DNA from 3 places in the Achromobacter seleniivolatilans genome. Region 3 is predicted to be linked to each of the others. Evidence: predicted binding sites of a transcription regulator. Region 3 holds the regulator's gene; each other region holds the start of a gene.

Region 1 (9,289 bases), 2.2 Mb from region 3:
ACTTCGCGGCAACGAGTTCATTACTCCGATCTGCTCAGTGGGTAAAAGGTGTACAAATTTCTCACGACGAAAACTTGTATCTGCCTTTCTGCGCTAACTTGCGATCACTCATCGAGTCTGCTGCGGATTCTTTGACCGGCGTCGCGGGCGCGGCCCAAACATTTGCCGAGAACTGCAACTCTATAAATGACTCACTAAGATGTAAATCTCATAAAATCGTCATTAGCCAAGAGCTAGAGGATCAATTAATTCACTTCTCGCACGGTCGCAAACTGGTGAAAGGTGATGACGCGCCACAGGCTCATTCAGCGAGGAGGCTAGGTCTTACATAGACCAGTTGGAGATTCTGGGACTGGTTCAAGCACACTCTCTATATCGGCAGCTCTGCCAAGTTACTCATCCTGCTTCAGATAGCGTATCGCACTTCCTGTCGGTAATGGGAGACGTAGAGTTCACGCTGTTTCCGCGCAACGATCGCACTGCCATTACCGCATTGATCCAACGACATGAAGTGCTCCTTCATTCCTTGCTTCGTTATGCCTTCAACCAGCCAATCATTCTGTTGCGGGTGCTCCTGCACGTCGATCTGCCCGAGTACCATAGCGACGAGATCTCTAGGCTAGATCTTTCGGGCATGCCCGGGTGGCAGAAGTGCGCCAAGCTTATGGGCGTAGCAACCTAACAACTCATTCAAACCGACGCCGCTTCTCCGCGCGGCTCAACTAGGCCGTTGAATGATCGCTCTCTCTTGTAGTCATCGGTTGCTCTTAGCCGATGACGGTCGCTTGCGCCAAGTCTGTCGCGCTTAGCATCTTGAAGTAACTTTTCGCGAACTTGCTTGATGGCGTTCTGGCACTTGCCTGCACATGCGTTTTCACGCGACAATTGTGCACACGCAATAGCTGGTGCGCCTTCGACAAGGCAATAGCGTTAACCCCACGAGAGTGGTTCCGCCCGGCGCGGGTAATGACTTCCAGACTACGGAGCCCCATTATTGGGGCTTTCGCTTTTCCCGTTACAAGTAGGCCCTTCCACCTGTCCACGCTACGCCCGACATCCATGCGTTATGCCCGCGCGTAGACGCTCGCAGGTATGGTGAAGGTGGCACCTCCCAGACTGCCGCTCCCCAGCAGAACCCAAACTCCTACTGCCGCAGATGAGCATCAAGCTCAACCACGGCCAATGGCCATCGAAAGCGTTGCTTCAACGCAATCTCGCACAGTCTTCCGATATCTCCCTTCCAAACACGCCGTCCCCGCGTATTGCCACGGGAGGCCACAACGTCTGCGGAGGCGTAAAGCCTGCGGAGGCGTAAAGCCTGCCAAGCGCATTCACCTGGCCGATGCTTCGTCTAACGTCGTCCAGGAGTCGAGGATCAACACGACTCAAGGACTGGCTCTCATTTCGATCCCTAGGTTCAATCCCTGCCGCCAACAGGCTGGGGAGCATTGCGAGTGGGATCCTCTCCTCAATCCCCACCAAGGAAAACCCCTCTTGCAAGATCGCGGCCGTCACAGCCACTTGCAGCTGCGCGAGTTGCGCTGCCGTATCGCATTTCAACGCCGCGAGCCCCACAAAGCGGAGGTCAGCACCACACTTTCCGCACCCCGCAAAAGGAACCGCACTGTGTTGATCATCCACAGCGACAGGGTCGCTGAACTGACACGCCGGGCAAATAGTGAGGATACGGTTTCCGTGCGTTGGACAAATAATCCAATAGCGCATTCGCCATTCAAATCGAAGGAATGGCACCACATCTTGGCGCAAGCAATTGGGGCAGAATCCGCTGCGGGCAGTCCCCTGCTCACTCAAACGCAACCATCTCCTAAGCCAGCGATTCCGCCGAAAGGCGTCAAAGCGCGAGACAAAGCCTTGAAGCGTTGCCGGCGGCAAGTTGGTGCCTTGCGCCAACCGCGCGGCGCCCCTTGAGCCGATGCCTATGTCCCAATCTCGATTGCGCGACAAGTCAAGGTTATCAAGAATTTTCGATACTGGCGCTCCATGCATGCACGCAACCCTCGCCAGCCATGAAGAGGTCGATTCATACAATTGTGGCTGCGGCAAGAACAACAGTGAAGGGATTCGCTCAACCATTAACGTCTCTCTCGAGCAGTTCCAATTGAACCCACCGATGCTGCTTGAGCCAACGACTAACCGTCGGCTCCTCTTCGCCAAGCAACGCCTGCAACACCCGCAGATCGCTTGAATTCGCACCTCCGAACAGCTCTTCTAACTGCCATGCTGGTGGAAGCTGAGTGAAGACGAGTGCATTGTTATCGGCGAGACGGTCCCACGCCCTTCGCACCACGCAAACCGCCTCGGAAGAGCTCAAAAGGCGCGTCAATCGCCCTGGTACAAGATCATCGCCTGATGCGTTCTCAGAGATCCCCAGTGCCCTCACAAGTCGAAGTAATGTGTCCAAACTCAGTGCGTGCAGAAGCCCTCGCCGACCAGCGCTCTTTTGCTCAGGCAATCCGCGCATGACACGCGCCGCAATCAAGGTTGAAATCGCTAGAGAGCCGGAACCTGCACTTTCACAACATAGCGCTCGCAGATCCGCGCCGCATGAGCATTCAAATGGGCCTGCCCTCCTCCACGAAATGCCCCTGCCGCAGACACACAGATCGAGCAGCAGGCACTCGTGCTCAACGCATGATGTATAGAGGGAAATCTCCCAGATAGCTTGTAGCCGGGCATCAGGCCTTGCCAGGCACGAGGGGCACACCTGAGGCCGCGTGTAGCGCAATTGATAGGTCCGACTGAAGTCGTACCCAAGGAAGGCCGATCTGCGCCGTCCTTTCAACGAATAGCTTCTGGGGATCGCCCTTTGAAGCCGACTCAGTGACGCTCCGAACGCATAGGACAAATAAGGCGCCGCAGTAGCCGGCATATAGGTGTGACCAACGGAAGCGGCAGCCCTCGCCAAATCAGAGAACTGCAATCCGTTCACTATCAGCATTCGTAGGGCATATCCGTTGCCAGACTCGTTGTCGCCTATTTCGTCTTGGACAGGCAAAGGCCGGCCAAGTATGTGGTCAAAGAGAAGCAAAAGGATTCTCCTCGTCCGAAGCCCCCGTCTGGAGCGAATAGGCTTGACGCAAAATTCCCGCTGACAAGTTCAGTTCTTCTCGCTCGACAGCAAGGAGAATCGCTTGCACAAGAAGCAATTTCAACAGGCGAGGAGATCCCGACGTGACCCGGAAAATTGCTCCTGCCCATTCTTTGTTCTTGTACAACGAAGTAAGGTCTGTTGCCTTGCAGGTGTCTGCCAGGCCCTTCAGAAATCCGAGCCACTCCGGCCCAAGTCGAAAATGCGCCAGCTTGACTGCCACCGGAATCCTTGAGGTCAATTGGGGATCGATCGTTCCCAAGTTATCCATCATCTCGGTGCCCAGCAACACCACCGGTACCCCTGTCGCGTTGATGAGCCGCTTTAGCCAATCTATGATGGGTGTGAAGACCTTTGTGCCCGATGTGTGATAGACATGCTGGAACTCGTCGAGCACTATCACCTTGACACCTTGGTGCCTGATGGCGCTCACAAGAATCTGGTTGACATCATTGTTGTTGGCGCGCCCTCTATCTCGCTGCATAGAACTGGCCATGGCGTACGAAAAATTATTGAGCAATCCAGTTTGGAGCTGGGAAACAGAGGGCTCTTCTTTTAGGCTCGCGCTGATCAACGGAACGTTGCTACTGTCACTAAGCCCCTGGCGCAATATGTCTGCTAGATGGGACATCAACAACGTTTTCCCTGCGCCTGATGGAGCGGTCACTCTCACTCCGGTGAAGACGCCAACCTGATTTCCAATTTCGATCGCATTCAGCACATACTGCAAAACGTTCTCAAAAGCAGGATGGGGGATGATGACTTCCGAAAATGCTTTGCTCGCACTGATCGCGGCTGCTCCGTATCTATTCATCGGACACCCCCAAGGTTGAACTCATCTGGCATGAAACCCTTGAAGATCGGTATTTCCTCTGGAAGTACCCTTATTTCCTCGTCGGTGAAGATCTGAGGCGCAATCTCTTTCTCTTGTGACGGCGGCGAGGCATTCATCTTCTGTTCCGCAAGAGGCTTCACCGAAGAAAGGCCTTGAAGCAGCGCGTACTTGCGCATGTCGCGAATCAAGCGCTTGCCACGCTTAACGGCGTTATCCACCATATCCTCAAACTCCTGCTGCACCCTTTGCCATTCGACATATGCGCCCTCCCCCCGCAATTTTTCCTTTGCGTAATGCCTAATTAGGCGGTGCTGGCTGAGGGTAAGGCCGTCTGCATAGTCGGGGATCATGCTGGGCACCTTTAGCCAGCTTCTTGAGGTGGGATTTCTTACCCAGATGCTGCCAAGGTCATTCGGATCAAACTTGATTTCGGTTTTGAACCTTGGGGTGCGCTGAGATCGCGCCATTTCTGCGAGATCCGGACTGCGGTAGCTGATGTGGAACATTTCCACCCCGTGGTGTGCGACCGTGAGATTACGAGAGAGACCAGTGAGCAGATCGAGTTGCTCCAGTCCGCCGGCGAACTGCGGTGGTGGCATGGTCTGCATCGATTCGGACAGGGTGTCGTACGGCCTAAGCAACGAACGCTCTGGTATTGCGATCGGATAGACGTCGACCGCCCAACGAACAAGACATTGGCATAGATCGGAGAACATGACGCAGGCCGTAATTTTTGGATCCGTTCTTTTCGCGAGGCCGCGGATTTTCTCTGGCATTCCCTCGATGGGCAGCGTGTTCATCATCGTCCCCAACGCACGTTCGACGTTAGGTTTGAACCACGGCTTTCTGACTGCTGCGAATTCAAGATCGCATCGCAATGCCCATGCAATTTGCCGAAACTGCTGTGAATGAAATGCCAGACCATTGTCCACAAGGATAGTTTCCGGCAGGCCTGGGGTGAGCCACTCGCGCTCTGCCCCTACCGCGCGGACAAGATCATCCTTCGGTCTCAGAGCTAGCTTCAAGCTTTGGCACACCCTGCCAAGAGACTCGCCCTCGAAGCTGATGAACACCGACAAGATGTACTTCGAGAATGAGTCTATGACCAGCGTCAATGTCGGCCGTCCCAATGGAATGCCTCGCCTATCATCAATCACGTAGAGGTCAAGGAGAGTGTGATCCATCTCCACGCGCTCTAACGGGCGCGTGGCATAGACTCCGCCAACCGCGTGACGCCACCTATTGTTTGCTGCGGTTGCACCCATCCGAACTCTGTCTGCCTCGTACCGGGGCACCGATTGAACGAGCCGGCGAAAGGACGACAAACTCATTGGCTCAATCTGGCGACACCCCCGTTGCTGCTCAATTTGCGTGAGTCTCGCCAGATACCTCGTATACGCCGCCGTCACGCCCTTTCCGCGAAAGACGAAATAGCTCTGACGCAGCACCTCCCATGCGATCTCTCTTGTAATCTCGCCCAATCGGATTGCTTTGGCTCGGCGAACGTTTCCAGACAAAAGACTCAGCACGTTCCCCTCGGAATTGTTGAAGCAGCGCAGCCAACGAATCACCGTCGAAGCAGAGGGTGGATTTTCGTCTGGGAATCTCTGCACCACCGACGCCACTACGCTCGAGATTTCCAACCGTGCTGCAGGCTTGATACCGCGTTTTATGACGGCCCGAACGTATCTTTCACGTCGTTCTATCTCTCGGCCTTGCCTGCCGGTCAACCTACCGATTAGCGAAGCCAGCGCGTCACCTGACCCCGTTGACGCGCGCGCGTGCGTGAGCGCTGGAGCAAATGGGGCGGGGCTCAAGACCTCATACTTGCCGTCGATGATGTCGCGTACGAGGTCGGCCGCCTGGAACGTAGTCACAGCCCGGGTATGAATGTCCTCGAACTGGATAGTGTTGTCGCCCAAGTCCCGAACAAACGTCCAGCACCGACCGCCCTTCCTAATTGTTAAGCCAACTTGCAGGGCAAAAGTCGCCATTGCGAAGCTCCTCAAGATCAGAGGGAAAGGAGATCTGATCGGGCAGCAGCGACGGACCGACCGTCAATCGCCGAACCCCAATCAGATGCAAGACGAGCTCTCGTGGGCAGCCGACGCATTGGGCTAGCTTGTCAAGCGAACCAGGAGAAACTTGCGCCTGGAGTTTGACCAATGCACCTCTCACGACATCGTCGGCGTAGTGAGACCTGGCGTAGCGGATGTAGACGGACGCCCTCGCATCGCGACCGTCTTTGTAGATTTGCTCCTCGGTCGCGATCAGGTAAGTGAATCCGTGGCTTCGCAGCAGTTCAGCCGCGGCGTCCAACTTTTCCTGATGCTGACGAACGAACTTTGACGGCTTCACCTCGACGATGACAGCAAGCTTGCTGGCGAAGTCCAGGCGGAAGTCGGGCGTGTACTTAGCGCCACCGGGCAATTCGATGACAAAGGGCTGCGATCGAATCGACACTAACCCAGGGCAGAGCAATGCAATACGCGCAAAGTTCAGTTCCAGCAGGCTTTCATATTCCACCTGCTCCTCTTGAAGCCATGGGCAAGAGATGTACCCCACTCTACGATGTGGTGATCGGGTGACCACTTTCCTACCGCGTTCTAGCAGCATGCTTTTCCTCCTGAAGGCAACACTTGTCCCCGACGAGCGGTCGCTCATCGAAAAATTGCTTGACTGGGTTGCACTGCGGAAGGAAACTTGGATTGTCGAAGTCTTTGGTTTCCGAACCGAAGCACAACGCCGGTCAATGTAAAAGTTGATCGGCGTTTTCTTTTCTACATGACTGCTCTCCTGTCATCTGAGATCGCTAGCGACTGCGAGCGCCGACCGGCGCAACTGCGGGCCCACGCTAAGTACGACGAGCAAATTACTCGCAGTGCTTCGTACCCGGACTCAGCGCACACGCCGTCGTCGGTCTCCAGAATCTCGGCGGCGAGGGTGGCCGCCGCCGTCTCGGTACCAGACTTGTTAATCGCTCTGAGGATTCGTTCCTTTTTGAGCACACGCCTCAGCTCTGACGCCTCCTGGCTCTCCAAGGCCAGCACCCGCGCCAAGCGTGCTACCAAGTCATCCGGGGGCTCCCGATTGCCTTTCTGTATCTGTGTTAGGTAGGACGGGGTCACGCCAGCTAGCTCAGCTAGCCGCTTTGTGGTCAGACCTCGTGCGGCCCGCGTCCGACGAAGCTTCGATCCGAAGGTCTCATAGCGCATGGGTTGAGAAGTGCAGATTTGGGATATTTGAACTCTACCCCGAGCAGCTCAATTTCCGCAACAAGTCCTTATTTTTCAACAGCTTGCGTTAAATTAATACATATTTGTATTGGGGATCACAGACGCCAACGGCGCTGCTACTGTGGTTTGCGCTCATCAAAGGCAGTGCCGAAAGTTTCAAAGTGGATGACACAAATTCCAAACTCGATGGAATTCGACACCCGCGCCCAAAATATGTAACAGCGCAGCCTCCCCCCCTTGAACCTCAGCACATCATCCCTATAATTAGCACTCGACACCGGTGAGTGCTAACGGCTCTCCCGGGCCCAACCGATCATCAATTTCTTCTTCAGTAACAGGAGTTCCTCATGGCCTTGCGTCCCCTGGGCGATCGCGTGATCGTCAAACGCCTCGAAAACGAGCGCAAGACTGCCTCGGGTATCGTTATCCCCGACAGCGCTGCTGAAAAGCCTGATCAAGGTGAAGTCGTGGCCGTTGGCCCCGGCAAGAAGACCGAAGACGGCAAGATTCTGCCCGTCGACCTGAAGGCCGGCGATAAGGTTCTGTTCGGCAAGTATGCCGGCCAGTCCGTGAAGGTTGATGGCGAAGAACTGCTCGTCATCCGCGAGGACGAAATCCTCGCCGTGGTTCTGTAAACCCCGCCTCAAACGAATTTTCGAAGGAAGCTAAGAAATGGCTGCCAAGCAAGTATTGTTCGGTGACGACGCCCGCGTGCGCATCGTCCGCGGCGTGAATATTCTCGCCAACGCTGTTAAGACCACTCTGGGCCCCAAGGGTCGCAACGTCGTGCTGGAGCGCTCGTTCGGCGCCCCGACGGTGACCAAGGACGGCGTGTCCGTTGCCAAAGAAATCGAACTGAAAGACAAGTTCGAAAACATCGGCGCTCAATTGGTTAAGGACGTTGCGTCCAAGACCTCCGACAACGCCGGTGACGGCACCACGACCGCTACCGTGCTGGCTCAAGCCATCGTCATGGAAGGCCTGAAGTACGTTGCCGCCGGTTTCAACCCGATCGATCTGAAGCGCGGTATCGACAAGGCTGTCGCCGCTGCCGTTGCTGAACTGAAGAAGCAATCCAAGCCGGTCACGACCAGCAAGGAAATCGCTCAAGTCGGTTCGATCTCGGCTAACAGCGATGCTTCCATCGGCCAGATCATCGCTGACGCGATGGACAAGGTTGGCAAGGAAGGCGTCATCACCGTCGAAGACGGCAAGTCGCTGGAAAACGAGCTGGACGTCGTCGAAGGTATGCAATTCGACCGCGGCTACCTGTCGCCCTACTTCATCAACAACCCGGAAAAGCAAGTTGCCGTGTTGGAAGATCCGTATGTCCTGATTTTCGACAAGAAGATCAGCAACATCCGTGACCTGCTGCCCGTGCTGGAACAAGTTGCCAAGTCGAGCCGTCCGCTGCTGATCATTGCAGAAGACGTCGAAGGCGAAGCGCTGGCCACCCTGGTTGTGAACAACATCCGTGGCATCCTGAAGACCACCGCCGTCAAGGCTCCGGGCTTCGGCGACCGCCGCAAGGCCATGCTGGAAGACATCGCCATCCTGACGGGCGGCACGGTGATCTCCGAAGAAACCGGCATGTCGCTGGAAAAGGCCGGTCTGGCTGAACTGGGCCAAGCCAAGCGCATCGAAGTGGGCAAGGAAAACACGACGATCATCGACGGCGCTGGCGACAGCAAGTCCATCGAAGCCCGCGTCAAGCAAGTGCGCGTGCAGATCGAAGAAGCCTCGTCCGATTACGACCGTGAAAAGCTGCAAGAACGCGTGGCCAAGCTGGCCGGCGGCGTTGCCGTGATTCGCGTTGGCGCTGCCACCGAAATCGAAATGAAGGAAAAGAAGGCACGCGTCGAAGACGCCCTGCACGCTACCCGCGCTGCAGTGGAAGAAGGCGTTGTGGCTGGCGGCGGCGTTGCACTGCTGCGCGCCAAGCAAGCCATCGCTGACCTGAAGGGCGACACGCCTGACCAGAACGCCGGTATCAAGCTGATCCTGCGTGCTGTGGAAGAGCCCCTGCGCACCATCGTCACGAACGCCGGCGAAGAAGCCAGCGTCGTGGTCAGCAACGTGCTGCAAGGCAAGGGTAACTACGGCTACAAC
Region 2 (11,631 bases), 880 kb from region 3:
TGGGCGTCATGCTGGTCGCACCCGATACCAGCCCGCGCGGCGCCAATGTGCCGGGCGAAGAAGAAAGCTGGGACTTGGGCACGGGGGCAGGCTTCTATGTCAACGCCACCACGCCAGCGTGGCGTGATCACTACCGTATGTACAGCTATGTGACCGAAGAGCTGCACGCTATCGTCACGGGCGAAGCGCTGCCGGGCGACGCGTCACGTACCGGCATCTTTGGCCACTCGATGGGCGGCCACGGCGCGCTGGTTCTGGCCCTGCGTAATCCTGGCAAGTTTCGGTCGGTGTCAGCGTTTGCGCCGATCGCCGCGCCCAGTCAATGCCCGTGGGGCAAGAAGGCGTTTGGCGCTTACCTGGGCGACAACGCCGAGGACTGGGCGGCTTATGATGCGTCCGCCTTGATGCGCGCCGCCAGGCAGCCTTTTCCGGGCGGCATCCTGATCGATCAGGGCGAATCAGACCAATTCCTGGCCGAACAGTTGTATCCCGAGGTATTCGAAGCCGCCTGCGCGGCCGCCGATCAGCCGCTGCTGCTGCGCCGGCAAGCGGGCTATGACCATGGTTACTACTTCATCTCGACGTACCTGGAAGATCACATCCGGTTTCACGTCGAACGGCTTGGAAAACCGGCCGGCTGAAAACCGGCTTTTATACTGGGGAGCCTGCCGCCGCAGGCTTGTGGCGCCCTGGGCGCCCCGGGCTGGCGTCTGCGGCGTTTAATTAGGAACGGCTGATTTGATTAACGGTATCGCTCCCTTCGTCTGGATACTTCTGGGCGCCATCGTCGTCCTGCTGCCTGGCATTGCCATGTTGCTGGGCCGCGGCGGTCCGCGCGACGAGCGTGGCCGCCGGATTTTTCAGTTCCGTCCAGTGCGGCGGCTGTTCGGTCTGATGCTGGTGCTGCTGGGTTGTGTGTCGGGTTTGCTCGCGCTGTCCCTGGTGCAGTTTTTCCGGCTGACGACTGACGAGCCCGTCGCCCGCATTGAAATGCGCCAGCAGGCCGAAGGCCAGTTTCAGCTGACCGCAACCGCGCCCGGCGTCAGCCCCAAGCAGTATGTGCTGTACGGCGACCAGTGGCAGATCGATGCCAGGGTAGTCCGGTGGAAGCTGCCGGCTTTGATGGCGGGCGTGCCGCCTCTTTATCGCCTGGAACGCTTGTCCGGGCGGTATAGCGACGTGGCTCGCGAGGCTTCTGCCACGCGCTCGGTGCATGCGTTGGACGACTGGCCCGCTCCGGACCTGGGGTCACTCAAGAAGAGTTTTCCGAACTGGTTCCCCTTCGTAGATGTCCAATTTGGCAGCGGCGCCTATATGCCGATGTTCGACGGGGCCAAATACCAGGTCTATATGGACCCGCGTGGCGCGCTCTTCGTGCGCCCCGATGGTGAGGCTACCGCTGAAGGCTTAAAGCGCTTGGGCTGGTAGGTTGGGCGAGGCCCGCCCAAGGGGCGTAGTCCAAAAAATAAACGGGGACGCGTCAACAAAAAGGAAACTTTGACGCGCCGCAATAGTCGAATTAGCACTCCATCTACTAGAGTGCTAACATCGAATCCATGTCGTTACCCCTTCGCTTTCCGGAGACCCCCGCTATGAAACAACCCAGTACCTCGTTGGCCGCTTCTGGCAACGCCCTGGCGTTGGCCATTGCCAATCCGGGCGCACTTGGCACGATCGACGCTTATATTTCCTCGGTCAACCGCTTGCCGGTACTGTCCGCGGAGCGTGAAACCGAACTGGGCCGTCGCCTGCGCGACCAGGAAGACCTGGGCGCCGCGCGCGAACTGATTCTGTCGCATCTGCGTCTGGTGGTGTCTGTTGCCCGCCAGTACTTGGGCTATGGCTTGCCCCACGCCGACCTGATCCAGGAAGGCAACGTTGGCCTGATGAAGGCCGTGAAACGTTTCGACCCCGAACGCGGCGTGCGTCTGGTGTCGTTCGCCGTGCACTGGATCAAGGCCGAGATTCACGAATACATCATTCGCAACTGGCGCCTGGTCAAGGTGGCAACCACCAAGGCTCAACGCAAGCTGTTCTTCAATCTGCGCAGCATGCGTCCCGATGGCCAGACGCTGGACCCTGAGCAGGTCGATCACATCGCGCGTGAATTGAACGTGCGCCGCGAAGATGTGAGCGAAATGGAAGTGCGCCTGTCCGGCCGCGAGATGTCGCTGGAAAATCAGGATGATGACGATGACAGCTACGCGCCCATCGCCTACCTGTCTGATGATGGCCGTCAGGAACCTACCCGCGTACTGGAACGTGCTGCCCGTGATGAGCTGCAAAGCACCGGTCTGAACAGCGCGCTGGAAGCCCTGGATGCGCGCTCACGCCGTATCGTTGAGGCCCGCTGGCTGCAAGACGATGGCGGCTCCACGCTGCATGAACTGGCGCAAGAGTTCGGCGTATCGGCCGAACGCATTCGCCAGATCGAAGCGGCAGCGCTGAAGAAGATGCGCGGTAATCTGGCTGCTTGAGCTTTCCCTGCCGTGCAAAGAAGGGCCGCAAATAAATATGCGGCCCTTTTCCTTTTGGGCGCGCGAATGAGATGCGTGGTGCTTCCCATGAATAAATTGATACAAATTTGACGCGAAATTTGTCGTTATTACAGAAACTTAATGGGGATCGCACCGCCTAACTTTATGTAGACAGCGAACTCCGGTTAGCAGTCTTGTCATCCGTCTCGGCTTCTCCTCTTTCCCCTCCCCTATGAGACGGATGCTTGCGGGGCACCAAAGATCTATTTGGTGCCCCGTTTTTTATGGTGCCGCGGCAGCGCTCGATGGATGACGCGCGCTCACGCGTCGCCTGATCTGTCAGGCAACTCAGCCTACGCCCGCTCAAGCCGCTTGCGCATCGTCTGCCGCCAGCGCCGAATACCACAGCGCATCCTGCACGCGGCGTACGCCCGTGGCCATTGATCCATCCTGGTAAAGCTTGATCCAGCGATATCCGGGCGCCATGTTATCCACCGCATGCTTGCCGTCGCGAATGCTGAATTGAAAGCAGGTTGAGGGCGTGGCCAGCATGCGCAGATTGTGGCGGCGGCGATCGAACTCATGATGCACGTGCCCCCACAACAGCACGCGGGCCTGCGGCCAATGCGTCAGCTGCTTAAACAAAGCTTGCGGGTTGTCGATCATCATCGAATCATGCCAATGGCTATCGATTTGCATGGGGTTGTGATGCATCGCGATCAGCGTATGCCGGTCTGGAGCTTCGGCCAGCGCGGCCTCCAACATATCCAACTGGCTGTCGGGCAAATGACCGGCGTTGGAACCCGGCACGGTCGTGTCCAGCGTCACGATGCGCCACGCGCCCACATCGGTGACGGGCGCTGACCACTGAGGAAGTTCCTGGCGCAACACCGCGGGCAGATCATGATTACCGGGCAGACAACGGATCTGCGCGCGGTCTAGCGCCGGGCTGGCGCGCAGGATATCGGCAAAACGCCGATACGCGGCGGCCTCGCCGTCTTGAGACAGGTCGCCCGTGGCCAGCAGCAGGTCGGGATGTTTGCCATCCGCTTCAATCTGGCGCAGGACGGCGCGCAGACTGGCGTCGGTGTTGACGCCCAGCATGGCGGTGTCGGGTTCGCCAAACAGATGGCTGTCGGTCAGCTGGACGAGCATGGCGGGCGCGTCGTCGCGCCGGGCCAGGGAGTGGGCGCGAGGCAAGAGCCGCTCCTGCGAAGTTTGTACGATTGCACATTACCCAAAAAACATCGCGCAGCATGTATCGCACGCGGCTAATGGGGTAACGAAACGTGCATTCTCTTCGATTCTTCCCATTTTTCGGCCCGGACCCTCGGAAAAAAGCCGCTATTCTTGTGAAACTTCTCACAAGCTTCATGAACGGGACGCGGCACTACCCATGGATGTAGGTTTTCTCGTATTCGGCCTGGCCGGTCTGCTCACACTGGTTTGCTTCATGCCTCCGCTGGCTGGCCGCCTCAAGCTGCCGTACTCGGTGCTGCTGGCTATCGTCGGCTGTCTGCTCGGTATCATTATTCACGTCCACGGCTGGGCGCCCAGCTGGATCGGCGACTTTCTGGATTCGCTGGAACGCTTCGAGATCTCGTCCGAGACCTTTCTGATGGTGTTTCTGCCGGTGCTGTTGTTTGAGACCGCGTTATCCATGAACGTGCGGCGTTTGATGGACGACATTGGGCCAATCCTCATGATGGCCATCGTGGCCGTTGTGGTGTGTACGGTCGTGGTCGGGCTGACGCTGGACGCGATTTCGTCCTATGGGCTGATCGTTTGCCTGCTGCTGGGCGCCATCGTGGCTACGACGGACCCGGTGGCGGTGGTCGGAATCTTCCGCGAGGTCGGTGCGCCCAAGCGGCTGACGACCCTGGTCGAAGGCGAAAGCCTGTTCAATGACGCGGCGTCGATCGCCTTGTACTCGGTGCTGCTGGCCGTATTGAGCGGCCATGGAGAGCTGACCGTCAGCGGCATCTTCAACGACTTCATCGTCCACTTCATTGGCGGCGGCATTGCCGGGTTCGCCATGGGACGGCTGGCCTGCTTCCTGTTTGCGTGGCTGCGCGGATTTCCCACGGCCGAGATCACGCTGACGCTCACGCTGGCGTATTTGTCCTTCTTCATTTCCGAGCACTATCTGAATGTATCGGGTGTGGTCGCAACGGTGATTGCAGGCCTGGTTGTCGGCTCCACCGGCCGCACGCGCATGTCGCCCACCACGTTCGAATACCTGTCCAGTGCCTGGGAGCAATTCGGGTTCTGGGCGAATTCGCTGATCTTTCTGTTCGCGGCCATGCTGATTCCCAAGCTGATGGCCGCCGCGGATTGGCAGGAATTGGTGCTGGTGGCAGTGGTGTTCGTCGCGACGCTGATCGCCCGCGCCATTGTGGTGTTTGGTCTGCTGCCGCTGCTGGGGCTGACCAAGCTGGGAACCAAGGTCAGCAATCCCTATAAAGTCGTGATGCTGTGGGGCGGGCTGCGTGGCGCCGTATCGTTGGCGCTTGCGCTGGCCGTGACCGAGCAGACTGGCGTAGCGGAAGAGGCGCGCCAGTTCATCGCGGTGGCCACCACCAGCTACGTGCTGCTGACGTTGTTCATTAACGGGATCAGCCTGCGGCCGTTGATACGTATGCTGGGCTTGAACCAGTTGTCGCCGGTGGAGCGCACCATCCGTAATCAGGTGCTGGCCGTGGCGCTGGAAGACCTGCAAGGAAAAACGGACGAAGTCGCCAAGACCGAACACATCGGGACCGAGGTTCGTGACCGTATCCGGGCCGTGTTTGACGCCAGCCTGACCAGCGTGCATGACGGCCAGGTCAGTCAGATGAGCGACGAGCAACGGGTGTCAGTTGGGCTGGCCATTGTGGCCCAGCGCGAAGAGGAAATGTTCTTCGACATTCTGAAAGCGCAGCTGGTGGACTGGCGCATGGCCGAGGCGCTGCTGGCTCGCGCGGAGCGGCTGGAAGACGCCATTCGGCTGGGCGGCGTGCCGGGTTTCGAGCGCGCCATTGTGGCCGACGTGCGCTATTCCACCTCCTTCCGCCTGGCGCTGCGCATGCATTATGTGTTTGGCTTCCAAGGCTGGCTGGCCCGGGAACTTGGCCAGCGCTTCGCGAACCTGATGAGCAAGCGCTCAGTGGCGCAGCGGCTGATCGTGTTCGCGCGCGAACAGATCACGCCCTTGCTGGGCGAAGACGCGACGCAGCGTATTGTTGCTTTGCATCAGCGCCGCCTGGACCTTATTGAAAACGCGATGCAGGCGCTGAACCTGCAATACCCGTCTTATGCGCAGTGGTTGCAGGAAAGCTATTTGGGCCGCGTAGCGCGCGAGCTGGAACGCATGCGCTATCGCGACATGCTTGAGCAATTTTTGATCAGTGGTGAAGTCTATGCCGATCTGATGGCGCAATTGGAAAGCCGCTGGGCGCATATCGACACGCATCCACCGCTGGATATCGAAATGAGCGCGGCCGAATTGATCAAGCGCGTGCCGTTGTTCGAGGGCTTGTCGCCCGATTCGCTGCGCGCGATCAGCAAGCTGTTGAAGCCCAGGCTGTCACTGCCCGATCAGCAGGTGCTGACCAAGGGCCGTCATGGCGAAGAGATGTGCTTTGTGGCGTCGGGCGCCGTGGCCGTGCACCTGCCCGACAACACCATGATCGAGCTGGGCAGCGGCGAATTCTTTGGCGAACTGGGCTTGCTGGGCGAGCAGCAGATTGCGCCAGAGGTGACCTCATTGGGTTACAGCAAGCTGCTGATGCTGACGTCGCGGGATTTCCACGCCCTGCTGGCGCGCGACGAGCATTTGCGCGAACGCATTCAGGTCGTGGCCAAGCAACGTCTGCGTGCAATCGAGGTCTGGAAACAGTTCTCGCAGGCTTCCGCCGCCGCAGCCGTGCCGACCCCGGCGCCAGCTACCGCACCCAGCGCCGCGCAGGCGGCCGAGGCAGCAGAAGCGGCGGGTTCCGAGCCGGCGCCTGCACATGAGATTCACGGACCGCAGGCGCATCCTTCAATTGACCCGCAAGCCGCTCGCGAACTTCGAGAAGACGAAACGCCAGCGAACCCGATGCTTGGCGAGCCGGGGGTAGCGCCCCGCTAAGTTCAGATCTGGCCAGCGGCCTGGCGTTGCATGATGTCTTCGAGGATTACCAGCGCCGCTTCCAGCGTGAACTCGCCCTCGGCAACATGATGCACGGCGGTCGCCACATCAATCGTGGCGATCTCCATGACTTCGCCGTCGCGGTTGGCGGGCCGGGCGTCGGCTGCCAGCACGCAGGTGCTGGTCAGTACGTCTTCCACCTGATAACCCTCGGGCAGGCGGCGGTGAATGCGCAGAATGGTGCGCAACGGCGTGCGTTGTGTCAGATCGGGCGCATCCAGACCGGCTTCTTCGCCGCATTCGCGCACGAGCGCCAATTCCAGATCTTCACCGCAACCCGCCAGCCCGCCTACCAAGGTGTCCCACATTCCGGGATCGGTGGATTTGCTCAGGGCGCGCCGCGCGACCCACAAGCGGCCGTCGGGCGTCCACGCGTTCAGGTGCACGGCTTTGGTCAGCAAGCCCAACGGCCTGACCGCTGCCCGTTCAATCACGCCCAGCGATTCGTCGCCGTCCATCACGTCCAGCAGTTCGTTGCGCCAGCCGCGCAAGCAGTTGGCTCGACGCAACAGTTCGGCGGCTTGTTCCAGCACGGCATTCAGATCCGGACCCGGTGTCATGTCCGCGCCGATATGCAGCGCCGTGCCGTCCGATTGGATATGCGGCGCATCTCGCAATGCGTCGCAGGCGGCGTGCGTGGCCCAGCCGCAGCGGCGCCCCGCTATATATAGAGCGCGTGCGCCTTCCGGCGAAGGCTCCTGCGCGCGTGCGCTCAGGGCGGCATAGAGATCGGGCAACGGCTTGGGCATCGTGTGGCGGTATGAATAGGATGCGGATGATTTTAAGCCACCGGGTTTATGCGGCCTGCGTCTTGCTGCGGTTTATGCCATCCTGTTTATAGAGCGCGGTCAAGCGGCGCGTGCAGATGGGGGCATGCGCCCTTAAATCAAGAGCCTTGTCTTACATCTGTTTGCGTCTCCGCTATAATCCGCCAGTTTCTTTGTGATTTCGAGTGGGAATGCGGGGGCCGCTCTATCTCCCTGCCTAGCCCTGCCATCTAATAATTGCGCGTAGTCCTGTTGCAGTGACATCCGTGCCACTAGGCGACAAGGGCCCTCGCGTCGTGTTTCGAGGTAAGCATGAAGAAGTGGAGAGGGGTACTGGGAGCTTGTGCGATGCTGATTGGCAGCGTGGCCAGCGCTCAGGTGCAAGACATGCCCGGCGGCCCGAAGGTCAATCAGCTGAACCTGCATGAAGGCGTGACTTCAATTTCACGCGACATCATGTGGCTGCACTGGATGCTGCTCACGATCTGTATCGTGATTTTCATCGGTGTGTTCGGGGTGATGTTCTATTCCATCTGGGCACACCGGAAGTCCCGTGGGCACAAGGCTGCGACCTTCCACGAACATCTAGGCGTAGAAGTCGCCTGGACAGTCATCCCTTTCATCATCGTCATTGCCATGGCGTTGCCGGCTACCAAGACGGTCGTCGCCATGAAAGACACCTCCAGCCCTGACCTGACTATCAAGGTCACCGGCTATCAATGGAAGTGGGGCTACGAATACCTGGACGGCGCAGCCGCCGGGGTCAAGTTCCTTTCCACGTTGTCGACCCCGCGCGCGCAAATCGAAAACCGCGAGCCCAAGGGCGAGTTTTATCTGATGGAAGTGGATAACCACATGGTTGTCCCCGTGGATAAAAAAGTCCGGGTCGTGCTGACCGCGGCCGACGTTATTCACTCCTGGATGATTCCCGACTTTGGCGTGAAGCAGGATGCCATCCCCGGCTTCCTGCGCGACGCCTGGTTCCGCGCCGACAAGCCTGGCATCTATCGCGGCCAGTGCGCGGAGCTCTGTGGCAAGGACCACGCCTTCATGCCCATCGTCGTGGAAGTCCTGGCGCAAGCCGACTACGACAAGTGGGTTGAAGACCAAAAGAAGAAAATGGCGGCAAACGCCGACGATCCTAATAAAGAGTGGACGGAAGCCGAACTGGTTGCCCGTGGCGAAAAAGTATTCGCAGCGAATTGCGTGGCCTGTCACCAGGCCAACGGCAAGGGCATCCCGGGCACTTTCCCACCACTCGACGGAGACAAGGTTGTTCTGGGCCCCAAGGCGGCTCAGATCAACACCGTGCTCAAGGGCAAGCCCGGCACCGCCATGGCGGCATTCGGCGGGCAGCTCAATGATGTCGAGATCGCAGCGGTCATCAGCTATACGCGCCATGCCTGGAGCAATGCAGGCAAGGGGCAGGACCCGACGGTTCTACCGAAGGACGTTGCGGCTGCGCGTTGAACGCGCAACGCTCGTCACTGACCGATAGAACCGGTTCCGTTTAGTTAGAGATACCCTGCCGGCTTCGTGGAACGAGGCCGGCACTCAGCAGGAAGGAGTCCATCATGAGCAGCGTCACTGTAGACCACGTGTCGCCGGGCCACGGCCACGGTCACGATGACCACCACGCTATGCCCACGGGCTGGCGCCGCTGGCTTTTTGCCACGAACCATAAAGACATCGGGACGATGTATCTCATCTTCTCGTTTGCCATGTTGCTGGAAGGCGGCACGCTGGCCTTGCTGCTGCGTACCGAGTTGTTTGAGCCGGGCCTGCAGTTCTTCCGCCCCGAGCTCTTCAACCAGTTCACCACCATGCACGGCATCATCATGGTGTTCGGCGCCATCATGCCGGCCTTTGTGGGCTTTGCGAACTGGATGATCCCGATGCAGATCGGCGCATCCGACATGGCATTTGCGCGCATGAACAACTTCAGCTTCTGGCTGCTGCCGGTGGCTGCAATCATGCTGACGGCATCGTTCTTCGTGCCGGGCGGCGCCACCGCCGCAGGCTGGACGCTGTATGCGCCGCTGTCCTTGCAGATGGGCCCCGGGATGGATCTGGGCATCTTCGCGATGCACATCATGGGCGCGTCTTCGATCATGGGCGCCATCAACATCATCGTGACCGTGCTGAATATGCGCGCGCCCGGTCTGACGCTGATGAAGATGCCGCTGTTCTGCTGGACCTGGCTGATCACCGCTTTCCTGCTGCTGGCCGTGATGCCGGTGCTGGCAGCCGCCATCACCATGGTGCTGACCGACCGCCACTTCGGCACGGGTTTCTTCAACGCCGCTGCTGGCGGTGATCCGGTCCTGTATCAGCACGTGTTCTGGTTCTTCGGGCACCCCGAGGTCTACATCATGATCTTGCCGGCGTTCGGGATCGTGTCGGCCATCGTGCCCGCGTTCGCCCGCAAGCGTCTGTTTGGTTATGCCTCGATGGTGTACGCCACGGCTTCCATTGCCGTGCTGTCGTTCATCGTGTGGGCGCACCACATGTTTACGACGGGCATGCCGGTGACAGGCCAGCTCTACTTCATGTATGCCACCATGCTCATCTCCATCCCGACCGGGGTGAAGGTTTTCAACTGGGTCGCTACGATGTGGCGCGGCTCCATGACGTTTGAAACCCCGATGCTGTTCTCCATCGGCTTCATCTTCGTGTTCACGATGGGCGGCTTTACCGGCCTGATCCTGTCGGTGGCGCCTATCGACATCCAGGTGCACGATACCTACTACGTGGTGGCGCACTTCCACTATGTGCTGGTGGCCGGATCGCTGTTTGCCTTGTTTGCCGGCGCCTATTACTGGGTGCCCAAGTGGACGGGCCGCATGTACAGCGAAAAGCTGGGCAAGCTGCATTTCTGGTCGACGCTGATCTCGTTCAACGTGACCTTCTTCCCGATGCACTTCCTGGGTCTGGCCGGCATGCCGCGCCGCTACGCTGACTACGCTGCGCAGTTCACGACGTTCCATCAGATCGCCACCATTGGCGCGTTCTGGTTCGGCCTGTCGCAACTGATCTTCCTGTGGGCGATGTTGCGTTGCTACGCAGGCAAGGGCGAACGCGCTTCCGCCAAGCCGTGGGAAGGCGCCGAAGGATTGGAATGGACGGTGCCTTCGCCCGCGCCCTTCCACACCTTCGAAACGCCGCCCGAAGTGAAGTGAACAAACAAGCCTTTCATGTTTCAGGTAGCACAGCAATGACACCCGAGCAGCGCCGCCGTAACAAGATTGCAGGACTGGTCCTATTGGCTTTTGTTGTCGCCGTGTTTGCCTGGACTGTGGTGCGCGGTTCAGCGCTGCTGACCGGCAACGCGGTCAGCTAAGGCCAGGCCATGAGCGACGACCTGCACGAAACTTCTCGGCGCAAGCTGAGTTTCCTTCAGACGATGAAGGCGGTGGCGTGGGGGTTTTTCGGCGTGCGCAAGGGCGCGGGCTACCGGGAAGACAGCGCCAAGCTGAACCCGGTGCACGTGATCCTTGCCGGGCTGCTGGCAGCGGCTATCTTCGTTACTGTGCTGGTATTAATTGTGCGTTGGGCTGTAGCCAGCCTGACTTGACTCACTTAATCTATAAATCTGTACCAGGGAGAAAGCCATGAGTGCAAGCCACTCGGTTCAAGGTAAAGAGGCACCGTACTACTTTGTGCCCGCCGACTCGGGGCATCCCGTGCGTACGGCGGTGGCGCTGTTGTTCATGGGGCTGGGCGCCGCAGCCTGGATCAACGGCGTCAGCTGGGCCAAGTGGTCTGTGCTGGCCGGATTTATTGGCTTGATCGTGGTGCTGTATTACTGGTTTGGCGACGCCATCCAGGAATCCGAAGCGGGCATGAACAGCAAGCGCATCGACGGTTCGTACCGTTGGGGCATGAGCTGGTTCATCTTCTCCGAAGTCATGTTCTTTGCCGCATTCTTCGGCGCGCTTTGGTACACCCGCACCATCACCACTCCGTGGCTGGGCGACCTGGACCATCGCCTGATGCTGTGGCCGGACTTCAAGGCTGCCTGGCCCAACTTCGGCCCGGCCGGCGTGGTGGAAGACTTCCAGACGGTTGGCCCCTTCTGGCTGCCCACGATCAACACCGCGTTGCTGCTGTCTTCGGGTGTGACGCTTACCATCGCCCACCATGCGCTGCGTGAAAATCATCGCGGCAAGACGATGTTCTGGTTGGCCGCAACGGTCATCCTGGGCTTCATCTTCGT
Region 3 (11,631 bases):
CGCAAGACGGCGAGCGCTCGGTGACCTTGCGCCGCACCGGCGGCACGCCGCTGGTCGCTGCCATGTATCACATCCCTGCCGCTGGCAGCGCGGATTTCGTGCCGCTGGACCTGGCGACGGTCATTCTGTCCGACACGCCGTCAGGCCGTCTGTACCATGCGCTGGTTCCCACCAAGCTGGCCTCGGGCGTCTTCGGTTTCACGATGGAAAACCTGGACCCAGGTCTGGCGATGTTCGGCGCGCAACTGACGCCCGGCAAGAGCCTGGACACGGCCATGACGACGCTGACCAGCACGCTGGAATCCCTGAAGAAAAAACCCTTCACCCAGCAGGAACTGGATCGGGCGCGCAGCAAGTGGCTGACCTCATGGGAGCAGACTTATAGCGATCCCGAACAAGTCGGCGTGGCGCTGTCCGAGGCCATCGCCGCTGGCGACTGGCGCCTGTTCTTCTTGCAGCGCGACCGCGCCCGCAAGGCCTCGCTCACTGAGGTCCAACAAGCCGCAACGACCTATCTGGTTCAAAGCAATCGCATTGAAGGCCGTTATATCCCCACGGAAAAACCGCTGCGCGCGCCGCAAACGCAGCGCGTAGACCTGACTGCCGTCTTCAAGGACTACAAGGGTGACCCGGACTTCAAGGCCGCATCGGCCTTTGACCCCACGCCCGAAAACATCGACAAGCTGACGCAACGCAAGAAACTGGACCTGCCTAACGGCCCGGTTCAACTGGCATTGCTGCCCAAGGCTACGCGCGGCAATCGCGTGCAAGCTCAAATGTTGATCCAATTCGGCAACGAAAAGGATCTGCTTGGCCAACGCGTGAATTCCAGCGCCGTGGCAGATCTGCTAACCCGCGGCACGGCCAAGCTGTCGCGCCAGGACATCCAGGACCGCCTGGACAAGTTGCAGGCAGAACTGGGGTTCAGTGGCGGTGGCACCACGCTGAAAATCGCCATGTCGACCAAAGGCGAGAATCTGCCCGAGCTGACCGCGCTGGCGCTGGACATTGTGCGCAACGCCAACTTCCCGAAGGACCAGCTCGAGGAATATCAGCGTCAGCTTGAAACGTCGATCCAGAACGCCATGACCGAACCCTCGGCCCTGGCCGGACGCGCGCTGGCCCGTCAGGACAATCCGTGGCCTGCCGATGACCTGCGTTATGTGCCCACATTCGAGGAATCCCTGGCCAACGTTCGCGCTCTGAACCGTGATGCCCTGGCCAAGTTCCATGCCAAGTTCTACGGCACGGGCAAGATCGAATACTCGGCAGTCGGCGACTTTGAACCGGAAGCCGTGGAAAAAGCCATCAAGGCGGGTCTTGCCGGCTGGAAAAAGGCTCCTGCCTATACCCGCGTCGCCAATCCGTACCGCGACATTCCCGCCAAGCAATTCGACATCGACACACCCGACAAGGCGAACGCGTTCTATCTGTCCCGCATGCCCCTGAAGCTGCAGGACACGGATGCCGACTACGCCGCGCTGTATCTGGGCAACTACCTGTTCGGCGCATCGGAAACGTCGCGCCTGTGGAACCGCGTACGTGAAACGGAGGGGCTGTCCTATACCGTTCGCAGCTCCTTGTCGGTCTCGTCGTTTGAACCCAGCGCCAGCTGGACCATGTACGCCATCTACGCCCCGCAAAACCGCGAGCGCCTGGAAAAGGCCATGAACGAAGAACTGGCCCGCGTGCTGAAAGACGGCTTCACGGACAAGGAAATCTCAGACGGCATCAACGCCCTGCTGAACTTCCGCAACCTGGCCCGCGCACAGGACGACATCCTGGCCAGCACCTGGCTGGACTATCTGCAACGCGGCCGCACCTTTGAATGGTCAGCCGAGATGGACAAAAAGATCTCGGCGCTGACCCCTGATGCGGTGAATGCAGCTCTGCGCAAATACCTGCGTGCGGACGGATTCAGCACGGCAGTTGCCGGCGACTTCAAAAAGAAAACAGCACCCTGAGTCTGCTGCAAGCATGACGAGCCCCCGCCACACGCGGGGGCTTTTTTTTGCATCGTGAAATTCGGGCATGCGCACCCCCTCCTGCTAGCCGTCCATGACCATGCCAATAACGGGGAGATTTTCAACATATCCGCTCATTACTCGGTTATTTGGAAAAATGTTTTCAAGGAATAAGGGTTTATCCCAGGTGGGATGACGCGCACAATTCAGTCATCGGGAACAAACAACGAACCACGACGGAGGGCCGCCGGATTCGGTCCCACGTAAAGACGAATTGGAGGTCTGACCATGAAAACCCTTACCACTACCCTGCTTCTGTCCCTAGCCCTGGTTGGCTTTGGCGCGCAAGCCGCCGGTGTTGAACAAGCCAAGAGCAGCGCCCAAGTCGCGACCGAGTTGCAACAAGCCAAGGCCAGCGGCCAATACACCTTCGGTGAACTGGACTATCCGCCCGCCCTGCCCCAAGCCGCCAGCCTGAGCGCGCAGGAAGTGCAAGCGCAGCTGCAACAGGCCAAGATCAGCGGTCAATACACGTTTGGCGAACTGCAATATCCGCCCGTTGCCACCGCTGCCAGCAGCGTGAAGACACGCGCTGAAGTTCAGGCAGAGTTGGCGCAAGCCAAGGCCAGCGGCCAATACACGTTCGGCGAGCTTGAATACCCGCCGATCTCCCGGTGAGCTGCTTGCTGTAGCCCGGCCGGCCTCAGGCGGCATCATGGTTTGAGGCCGGTTTTTTCCGGTACAGCGGCGGTTGCTGTTGAAGTTGAAGTTGAAGTTGCTGGTTGAGTTGCAATGGAAGTTGAAGTTGCCGTTGAAGTCGAAGTTGAAGTCGAAACTGAAGTCGATGTAGATGTAGATGTAAATGCAGCACGTGTAGCAACAGCAGTACGGCCGCGGCGAAAGCCGCGGCTTTTTTCATGATGCAACACCCAAATGTGGACGGCTCGCGAGGCTGGCCATGCCCGGCGAGTTGTCAGCGCACGCAAAGCGAAAAAGAAAAAAACCCCGCTACAGGCGACGCCTGTTTGCGGGGTTTTGATTGAATGCCGCCGCGGACGAATCCGCGTCAGACGATTCAGCTGAAGAATTCCTTCACGCGATCCGTCCACGACTTGCTCTGCGGCGAATGGCGATCACCACCGTCGTTAAGGGATGCCTCGAACTGGCGCAGGATGTTCTTCTGGTCTTCGCTCAGGCGCACCGGCGTTTCGACCACTACGTGGCAATACAGATCGCCCGGATAGCTGCCGCGCACGCCGCGGATGCCCTTGCCGCGCAAGCGGAAGGTCTTACCCGACTGGGTACCCTCGGGAATCGAGATCTCGGCCTTGCCGCCCAGCGTAGGCACCTGCAATTCGCCGCCCAATGCCGCCGAGGTGAACGGAATGGTCAGCTCGCAGTGCAAGTCATCGCCATCACGCTGGAAGATCTTGTGCTGCTTGATGTGAATTTCCACATACAAGTCGCCCGGAGGACCACCGTTGATGCCTGGCTCGCCATTGCCGCTGGAGCGGATGCGCATGCCGTCATCAATGCCAGCCGGAATCTTGACCTGCAAGGTCTTGTTGCGGCGAATACGGCCCACGCCATCGCAAGACGGGCAAGGGTCAGTGATTTCCTTGCCGTTACCGTGGCAGGTCGGGCAGGTTTGCTGCACGCTGAAGAAACCTTGCTGCATGCGCACGGCGCCCGAACCGCCGCAGGTGCGGCAGGTCTTGGGCGATGTGCCCGCCTTGGCGCCAGAGCCGTGGCAGGTGTCGCAGTGTTCCCAGCTGGGTACGCGAATCTCGGTATCAAAACCGGCCGCGGCCTGCTCAAGCGTGATTTCCAGCGCGTACTTCAGGTCAGCGCCGCGATAGACCTGCGGGCCGCCGCCACGACGGCCGCCGCCACCGCCTGCGCCACCAAATATCTCGCCAAAGATATCCCCAAAAGCGTCGGCAAAACCGCCGCCCATACCCGCTCCGCCCATGCCGGCGGAGTTGGGATCAACACCCGCATGGCCATAGCGGTCATAGGCGGCGCGCTTCTGTTCGTCACCCAGGACCTCGTAGGCTTCCTTGGCTTCCTTGAACTTCTCTTCGGCTTCTTTGCTGTCCGGATTGCGATCCGGGTGGTACTTCATGGCCAGCTTTCGATAGGCCTTCTTGAGTTCGTCGTCCGCGGCGTTTTTCGCTACGCCCAGGACTTCGTAATAGTCGCGTTTTGCCATGATCCGTGGGCTCAAAATCGAGCCGTCTTTTCAGTGCTACAGAATGAGTTCGCCCGGTAGGCGGATTTCTCCGGCTACCGGGCGGCAGAGGCTGGTCAGCGCCCGGCCATTATTGGTCGCGCTTGACTTCCTTGAAGTCGGCGTCGACGACGTTGTCGTCCACCGGCTTCGCGTTATCGGCCGCCTGTTGCTGGCCGGCGGCTTGTTGTGCCTGCATGTCGGCGTACATCTTTTCGCCCAGCTTTTGCGAAGCTGTCGACAAGACTTCCACCTTGGCGTCGATCGCGGCCTTGTCGCCGTCCTTCAACGTGTCTTCCAGGTCCTTGATGGCGGCTTCGATGCTGGTCTTTTCAGCAGCGTCGAGCTTGTCGCCATACTCGGTCAACGACTTGCGGGTGGCATGCACCAGCGCGTCGGCCTGGTTGCGCGCCAGAGCCAGCTCGGCAACGCGGTGATCTTCCTCGGCGTTAGCCTCGGCATCCTTGACCATGCGTTGGATCTCGTCTTCCGACAGACCCGAGTTGGCCTTGATGGTGATCTTGTTTTCCTTGCCGGTGCCCTTGTCCTTGGCGGACACGTGCAGAATGCCGTTGGCGTCGATGTCGAACGTGACTTCGATCTGCGGCATGCCACGCGGCGACGGCGGAATCCCCTCAAGGTTGAACTCGCCCAGCGCCTTGTTGCCTGCGGCAATTTCGCGCTCGCCCTGGAACACCTTGATCGTCACGGCCGGCTGATTGTCGTCAGCGGTCGAGAAGGTCTGCGAGAACCGGGTCGGGATCGTCGTGTTCTTCTGGATCATCTTCGTCATCACGCCGCCCAGGGTTTCAATACCCAGCGACAGAGGCGTCACGTCCAGCAGCAGCACGTCCTTGCGGTCGCCCGACAGCACGGAACCTTGAATGGCTGCGCCAGCGGCGACGGCTTCATCCGGGTTCACGTCCTTACGCGGTTCCTTGCCAAAGAATTCCTTCACCTTTTCCTGAACCTTGGGCATGCGGGTCATACCGCCGACCAGGATCACGTCATCGATGTCGGAAACCTTAACGCCCGCGTCCTTGATGGCAACGCGGCAAGGTTCGATCGTGCGTTCGACCAGCTCTTCAACCAGCGCTTCCAGCTTGGCGCGCGTGATCTTCAGGTTCAAGTGCTTCGGACCCGAGGCATCCGCCGTGATGTACGGCAGGTTGATTTCGGTCTGCTGTGTCGAGGACAGTTCGATCTTGGCCTTTTCCGCGGCTTCCTTCAGGCGTTGCAGCGCCAGCACGTCCTTGGACAGATCAACGCCTTGTTCTTTCTTGAACTCGCCGATGATGTAGTCAATGATGCGCTGGTCGAAGTCTTCGCCGCCCAGGAAGGTGTCGCCGTTGGTCGACAACACTTCAAACTGCTTTTCACCGTCAACGTCGGCGATTTCAATAATGGACACGTCGAACGTGCCGCCGCCCAAGTCATAGACGGCGATCTTGCGGTCGCCCTTTTCGGTCTTGTCCAGCCCGAACGCCAGCGCAGCAGCAGTGGGTTCGTTGATGATGCGCTTGACTTCCAGACCGGCGATGCGGCCGGCGTCCTTGGTTGCCTGACGCTGGCTGTCGTTGAAGTAGGCGGGCACGGTAATGACGGCCTCGGTCACTTCTTCGCCCAGATAGTCTTCGGCGGTTTTCTTCATCTTGCGCAGCACGTCAGCCGACACTTGAGGAGGCGCAATCTTCTTGCCGCGCACTTCGACCCAGGCATCGCCGTTGTCGGCGCGGGCGATGGTATAGGGCATCAGGTTGATGTCCTTTTGCACCGCTTTTTCTTCGAACTTACGGCCGATCAGGCGCTTCACCGCATACAGGGTGTTGCGCGGATTGGTCACGGCCTGACGCTTGGCGGGGGCGCCGACCAGGGTCTCGCCGTCATCCATGTAGGCGACGATCGAGGGGGTGGTGCGAGTGCCTTCCGCGTTTTCAATGATTTTGACCTGCCCGCCGTCCATGACAGCTACGCAGCTGTTGGTCGTGCCCAGGTCAATGCCAATAATCTTGCTCATGGTGGGTTACCTTGAATTAAATCTATGAAAATAGAGAAAAACTTCTTGTCCCCACATAACTGGGGCTACTCGCAGGGTTTTTCAAGACGCCTGGCCGGAATTTTCCGCAGCCTGGTCCTGCAACCGCTGGATTGCCGCCGTAAATTGGGGCAATCCGGGCCAACCCGTTATACGTCCAAGCCGTTTTCCGGCTCGGTACAACACAAAAGTGGGGACACCGTGCAGCGAAAACCGGCGCCCCAGGGGCTCGTCCGCATAGACATCGGCCTGGAACCAAGTCAGGCCCAGACCCAGCAGCGCCTCTTGATGCAATAGCGCCGCCTGCTTGAAAAGATTGCAGTTATAGCAATCCTGGCCCCACAGAAACACACAGCGCAGATCCGATCCCGGCGCCTGGACCACGGCTGCATCAAATCCCCCGGTGTCGACATGTTGCATGCCGAACACCTGAAAGACCTGAGCCGGATCAAAACGGGGATCGGTCATGTCGCCAGGGTGCGATTCAGCCCTGACCGGCAGACACCACCACCAGCGCCGGACGCAGCGTCCGGTCGGTAATGGCGTAGCCCTTTTGCAGCAGCTGAACCACGGTATTGGCGGGCTGCTCGTTGGGGATGGACGAAATTGCTTGATGCAGGTGCGGGTCGAACTTGTCACCCTGCGCCGGCGCGATTTCCTTCAGCAAATTGCGCTCAAAGGCAGCGGTCAGTTGCTTGAGGGTTACTTCGACGCCTTCGCGCAGCGTTTGGACGGTCTGGTCAGGCTGGGCCAAAGCGGCTTCCAGGCTGTCCTTGACCGGCACCAGGCTTTCGGCGAACGATTCAATGCCGAACTTGCGCGCTTTGGACACTTCTTCCTGGGCGCGGCGGCGCACGTTCTCGGCTTCGGCCTGAATACGCAGAAGCTGGTCGTGCTGCTCATTGACGGTAGCCTGGGCGGCGTCCAACTGGGCGCGCAACTCGTTCAGCTCGGCCTGTGCGGCGTCCTGCTCGGCGGGTGCCGCGTCGGCCTTATGGCCGGCTTCGGGCGTCTGATCTACAGGCTCGTGGGGTGCCGTCATGGGGAATCCTCCAAAAAGAATGGCTTTCGCAGACATGAATGGGGGCCAATACCCCTATTTCAAGCCCGGGATAACGAATATTCCCTGACAGCGCCCCCGCGGGCCCGGCCGATTACTTTTTATGGGGCTGCGCGGGCGCAACCGGATCACTGGCCGGAAAGCTCTCTTTCAAGGCGCGGTCCACGCGGGAATCGTCTTCGTCCGGCTCAGACCGGATGGCGATCGGGTCGCTGGCCGGGAAGGTTTCCGCCAGCGCCTCGTCCAAGTCATGCTCGACCTGGTCCTCATCAACCGGGGTGCTTACCGTCCCCTTTTTTGCTGTCTTGCCCGTCTTGGGATCATGGTGCATGCGCCTTCTCCTTCAAGTCCGTTAACTGGGGGGCGTCCTGGCGGTCTACCTGGGGAGCAGCCCGGGACCACCCCTGCAAGTGCCGTTCCACCAGCCTGGCCAATCCTGCGATCCAGACGGGATCGTCGTTGATCGCCGGAATGTATCGGAACTGCTTGCCGCCTGATGCAATAAAGGCATCGCGACATTCCAGACTGATTTCTTCCAAGGTTTCAAGACAGTCTGCCACAAATCCCGGACACACCACGTCGACCTCGGTGGTGCCGGACGCGGCAAGCGCCTTCAGGGTGGGTTCGGTGTAGGGCTCCAACCAGCGGGCAGTGCCAAAGCGGCTTTGGAAAGTTACTTCAATGTGCTCGCGCGGCAGCGATAGCCGCTCGGACAGCAGGCGCGCCGTTTCCATGCAATCGCGGTAATACGGATCACCCAATTCAATCGAGTAGCGCGGCAGGCCGTGGAAACTCATCACCAGTTTTTGCGGTTTGCCGTGATCTTGCCAGTAGGCCTCGATCCGGCCAGCCAGCGCGTCCAGATAGGCGGGTTCATCGTAGAACCGCTTGATGAAGCGCAGCTCAGGCTGGTCCCGAAGGCGGCCTGCATGCCGGGTCACGGCATCCACTACCGTGGCGGTGGTGCTGGCCGCATATTGCGGATAGAGCGGCACCGTAAGAATGCGCTCGCACCCCTGTGCCCGCAGCCGCGTAATCGCGTCGGGGATGGACGGGTTGCCGTAGCGCATCCCCAATTCCACAACGGCATCGAGACCGGCGGCATCAAGGGCGGCGCGCACGCCGTCAGCCTGGCGCCGGCTGTAGACCATCAGCGGTGAGCCTTCCTTCATCCACACGCCGGCATAGCGCGGTTCCAGCTTCTTGGGACGCAGGGTCAGTACCAGGCCGTGCAAGATAGGCTTCCACAGATAGCGCGGAATCTCGATCACCCGGGGATCGGACAGGAACTCGCCCAAGTATTTGCGTATGTCCTTCTTGCCCGGCGTATCCGGGGTGCCCAAGTTCACCAGCAGCACACCGACCTTGCCCACCCCGCGCGGCGGAGGGTCTTCGTTGAAAGGGTCGTCCTGCTCGGTTTCCGGCAGATAGCGTTCAGGCCACAGGTACTTGAACAAGCGAAGAAACACAAAAACTCCCCTTCCTCCGCAAGGAGGATGTAGCTTTGAATGGAACTACTGGTTGTGGCTAAGTGCGTTGGACAACAGGCGCGCCGTGATATCCACGATGGGGATGACGCGCTCGTAAGCCATGCGGGTGGGGCCGATCACGCCTAGCGTGCCCACCACTTTGCCATCCACGCCATAAGGCGCGGTGATGACCGACACGTCTTCCATCGGCACCAGCTGCGAATCGCCGCCAATGTAGATCTGTACCCCCTGCGCGCGGCTGGACACATCCAACAATTGCAGCAGGTCAGTCTTCTTTTCGAACAGCGAGAACATCTTGCGCAAACGGTCCATGTCGGACGCGATGTCGGTAACGTCCAGCAGCTTGCGCTCACCGGAAATGACCATGGCATCGCCATCTTCAGCCGCTTCCGCGCTGGCCTCAACGGCGGCCTGCATCAAACGCGAAATGTCTTCGCGCAGTTGGGCCAGCTCTGTAGACAGGGTCTGGCGCACCGCGTTGAACGATTTGCCCGCAAAGTGCATGTTGAAGAAATTGCCCGCTTCCAGCAATTCGGCTTCGACGTAATCGCGCTGCACAAACAGGATGCGGTTCTGGACATCGCCCTCTGGGGTGACGATGATCAGCAGTACGCGTTTGTCAGACAAGCGGATGAATTCGACCTGCCGGAATATCTGAGCCCGCTTGGGCGTCAATACCACCCCTGCGAATTGCGTCAGATTCGACAACAGCGCGGCAGCGGCATTCACGGCGCGCGAGGGTTCGGCGGCCGACAGCATCTCGCTCATGTTGTGGGGTTGCAGCTGGTACGACTGCACAGCCAGCAGGGAATCGACGAACATGCGGTAGCCCCGCGGCGTGGGAACACGGCCGGCGGAGGTATGCGGGCTATGGATCAGTCCCAACTCTTCCAGGTCAGCCATCACATTGCGGATAGTGGCCGGAGATAAGTCAAAAACTTTCGATAGCGTCCGCGAGCCGACAGGCTGCCCGTCGGCGATGTAGCGTTCTATCAACGCTTTCAGTAGTGCGCGTGCGCGGTCATCCATAACAGGCATTTTAGGGAATCTTTTCCAATTAAGGCGATTTTTGTCCCGCAAGCCGATATGCGGCCCCATATAATCGGCAAATCAGCCCATCCCGGGCAGATTTTCGGCATTTTGGTTTTTGCCTTTTGATTTGCACGCATCCATGCACTTTCCTACTGTCGCCCTAATCGGCAGATACCAGGACACCGGCCTGGACACTCCGCTAAGAGCACTTGCGCACGCGCTGACGCAGGCGGGCCGGCACGTGCTCATCGACGCGGACACCGCGCGCAATACCGGGCTGACTGAATATCCTGTCGCCACCCTCGAAGAGATCGGACAGACGGCATCGCTGGCCGTTGTGATGGGCGGCGATGGCACCGTGCTGGGCGCGGGGCGCCACCTGGCGCCATTTGGCGTGCCGCTTGTTGGCATCAACCATGGCCGGCTGGGATTCATTACCGACATCGCGCTGCAAGATGCGCACGGTGCACTGGCGCGCGTGCTGGAAGGCAGCTTCCAGATCGAAGAGCGCATGCTGCTGGAAGGCAGCGTGTGGCGCGGCGACCAAAAAATGTATTCCGCATCGGCCTTGAACGACGTCGTGCTGAACCGCGCCGGCCGCGGCGGCATGATCGAAGTTCGCGTCGAACTGGACGGCGCCTTCATGTACACGCAGCGTGCCGACGGCCTGATCATCGCCACGCCGACCGGCTCGACCGCCTACGCCTTGTCTGCCAACGGTCCTATTCTGCATCCCGGCATGAATGCCATGGTGCTGGTGCCCGTTGCGCCGCAAACGTTGTCAAACCGCCCTATCGTGATTCCTGACACGGGCGTTCTGAACATGACCCTGACGGCCATGGGCCGCGTCGAAGTTGGCGCCAGCGTGCATTTCGACATGCAGACCTGGTCAGACCTGCAACCCGGCGACCGCATCGTCGTGCAACGCGCGCCGTACACCATCCGCTTTGTGCATCCCGAAGGCTACAGCTTCTTTTCCACCCTGCGCCGCAAGCTGCATTGGAATCTGATGCCCCAGGCCACCGACAACGTAGAGTAGTAAGCGCCCCAGCCATGCTGCGCACCCTGCATATCCGCGACTTCGTCATCGTCGAACACACCGAGATCCATTTTGGCCCCGGCTTCACCGTCTTCTCCGGCGAGACCGGCGCAGGCAAATCCATTCTTGTGGATGCGCTGGCGCTGACGCTGGGGGAACGCGGCGACGCCAGCATGTTGCGCGAAGGTGCGGCGCGCGCCGACATCACGGCGGTATTCGACACTCCCAAATCGCTGCACGCCTGGCTGATTGAACGCGAAATAGACGCCGACGACGATCTGTCGCTGCGCCGCGTGATCGATGCCCAGGGCCGCAGCCGCGCCTACATCAACGGCACACCCGCCACCGTGGCGCAACTGCGCGAATTGGGCGACAGCCTGGTCGATATCCATGGCCAGCACGCGCACCAGAGCCTGATGCGCCCCGATGCCCAGCGCGACTTGCTGGACGCCCACGGCGGCCACAGCGACTTGCGGCAGACCGTCAATCAAGCCTGGAAGCAATGGCGCGCGCTGGCACGGCAACTGGAAGCCGCCGAGAAAGACGCGCAAAGCCTGGCTACCGAGCGTGATCGCCTGCAATGGCAGGTTGAAGAGCTGGATCAGTTGAACCTGGGCCCGGACGAATGGGAATCGCTACAGTCTGAACACACGCGGCTGTCGCATTCGCAGTCGCTGTTGGACGGCGCATCTCAAATCATGGAGACGCTGGATGGCGACGGTGATTCCGCGCACCACCGCATTACGGCGGCCAATCACCACATCCAACAACTGCTGCGCCA

Evidence for each region. The regulator HrcA, encoded in region 3, represses chaperone genes, less so after heat shock. The targets are predictions, from matches to a motif close to TTAGCACTCNNNNNNNNNGAGTGCTAA.
Region 1: groES (co-chaperone GroES) is a predicted target of HrcA. The motif match lies at 7,445-7,471, and genes of this name have one in related genera.
Region 2: rpoH (RNA polymerase sigma factor RpoH) is a predicted target of HrcA. The motif match lies at 1,520-1,546, and genes of this name have one in related genera.

What each region holds. Positions count from the first base shown of each region.
Region 1 is NZ_CP132976.1:5,916,323-5,925,611, reverse strand. It holds gene RAS12_RS26840 (hypothetical protein) at 1-332, shown strand, start outside; gene RAS12_RS31100 (TniQ family protein) at 1,204-2,007, opposite strand; gene RAS12_RS26835 (hypothetical protein) at 2,006-2,206, shown strand; partial or broken gene RAS12_RS31095 (TniQ family protein) at 2,642-3,016, opposite strand; gene RAS12_RS26830 (TniB family NTP-binding protein) at 3,036-3,923, opposite strand; gene RAS12_RS26825 (TnsB C-terminal domain-containing protein) at 3,920-5,938, opposite strand; gene RAS12_RS26820 (TnsA endonuclease N-terminal domain-containing protein) at 5,901-6,560, opposite strand; gene RAS12_RS31090 (helix-turn-helix domain-containing protein) at 6,725-7,159, opposite strand; gene groES (co-chaperone GroES) at 7,528-7,815, shown strand; gene groL (chaperonin GroEL) at 7,853-9,289, shown strand, end outside.
Region 2 is NZ_CP132976.1:4,590,283-4,601,913, reverse strand. It holds gene fghA (S-formylglutathione hydrolase) at 1-641, shown strand, start outside; gene RAS12_RS20680 (hypothetical protein) at 739-1,428, shown strand; gene rpoH (RNA polymerase sigma factor RpoH) at 1,557-2,477, shown strand; gene cpdA (3',5'-cyclic-AMP phosphodiesterase) at 2,841-3,677, opposite strand; gene RAS12_RS20665 (cation:proton antiporter) at 3,874-6,588, shown strand; gene RAS12_RS20660 (NUDIX hydrolase) at 6,591-7,397, opposite strand; gene coxB (cytochrome c oxidase subunit II) at 7,728-8,885, shown strand; gene ctaD (cytochrome c oxidase subunit I) at 8,990-10,594, shown strand; gene RAS12_RS20645 (cytochrome c oxidase system small membrane protein) at 10,630-10,755, shown strand; gene RAS12_RS20640 (DUF2970 domain-containing protein) at 10,765-10,989, shown strand; gene RAS12_RS20635 (cytochrome c oxidase subunit 3) at 11,027-11,631, shown strand, end outside.
Region 3 is NZ_CP132976.1:3,709,574-3,721,204, forward strand. It holds gene RAS12_RS16665 (M16 family metallopeptidase) at 1-1,964, shown strand, start outside; gene RAS12_RS16670 (DUF4148 domain-containing protein) at 2,253-2,642, shown strand; gene dnaJ (molecular chaperone DnaJ) at 3,040-4,176, opposite strand; gene dnaK (molecular chaperone DnaK) at 4,286-6,211, opposite strand; gene RAS12_RS16685 (thioredoxin family protein) at 6,293-6,697, opposite strand; gene grpE (nucleotide exchange factor GrpE) at 6,714-7,271, opposite strand; gene RAS12_RS16695 (hypothetical protein) at 7,384-7,620, opposite strand; gene hemH (ferrochelatase) at 7,610-8,758, opposite strand; gene hrcA (heat-inducible transcriptional repressor HrcA) at 8,804-9,808, opposite strand; gene RAS12_RS16710 (NAD kinase) at 9,951-10,850, shown strand; gene recN (DNA repair protein RecN) at 10,865-11,631, shown strand, end outside.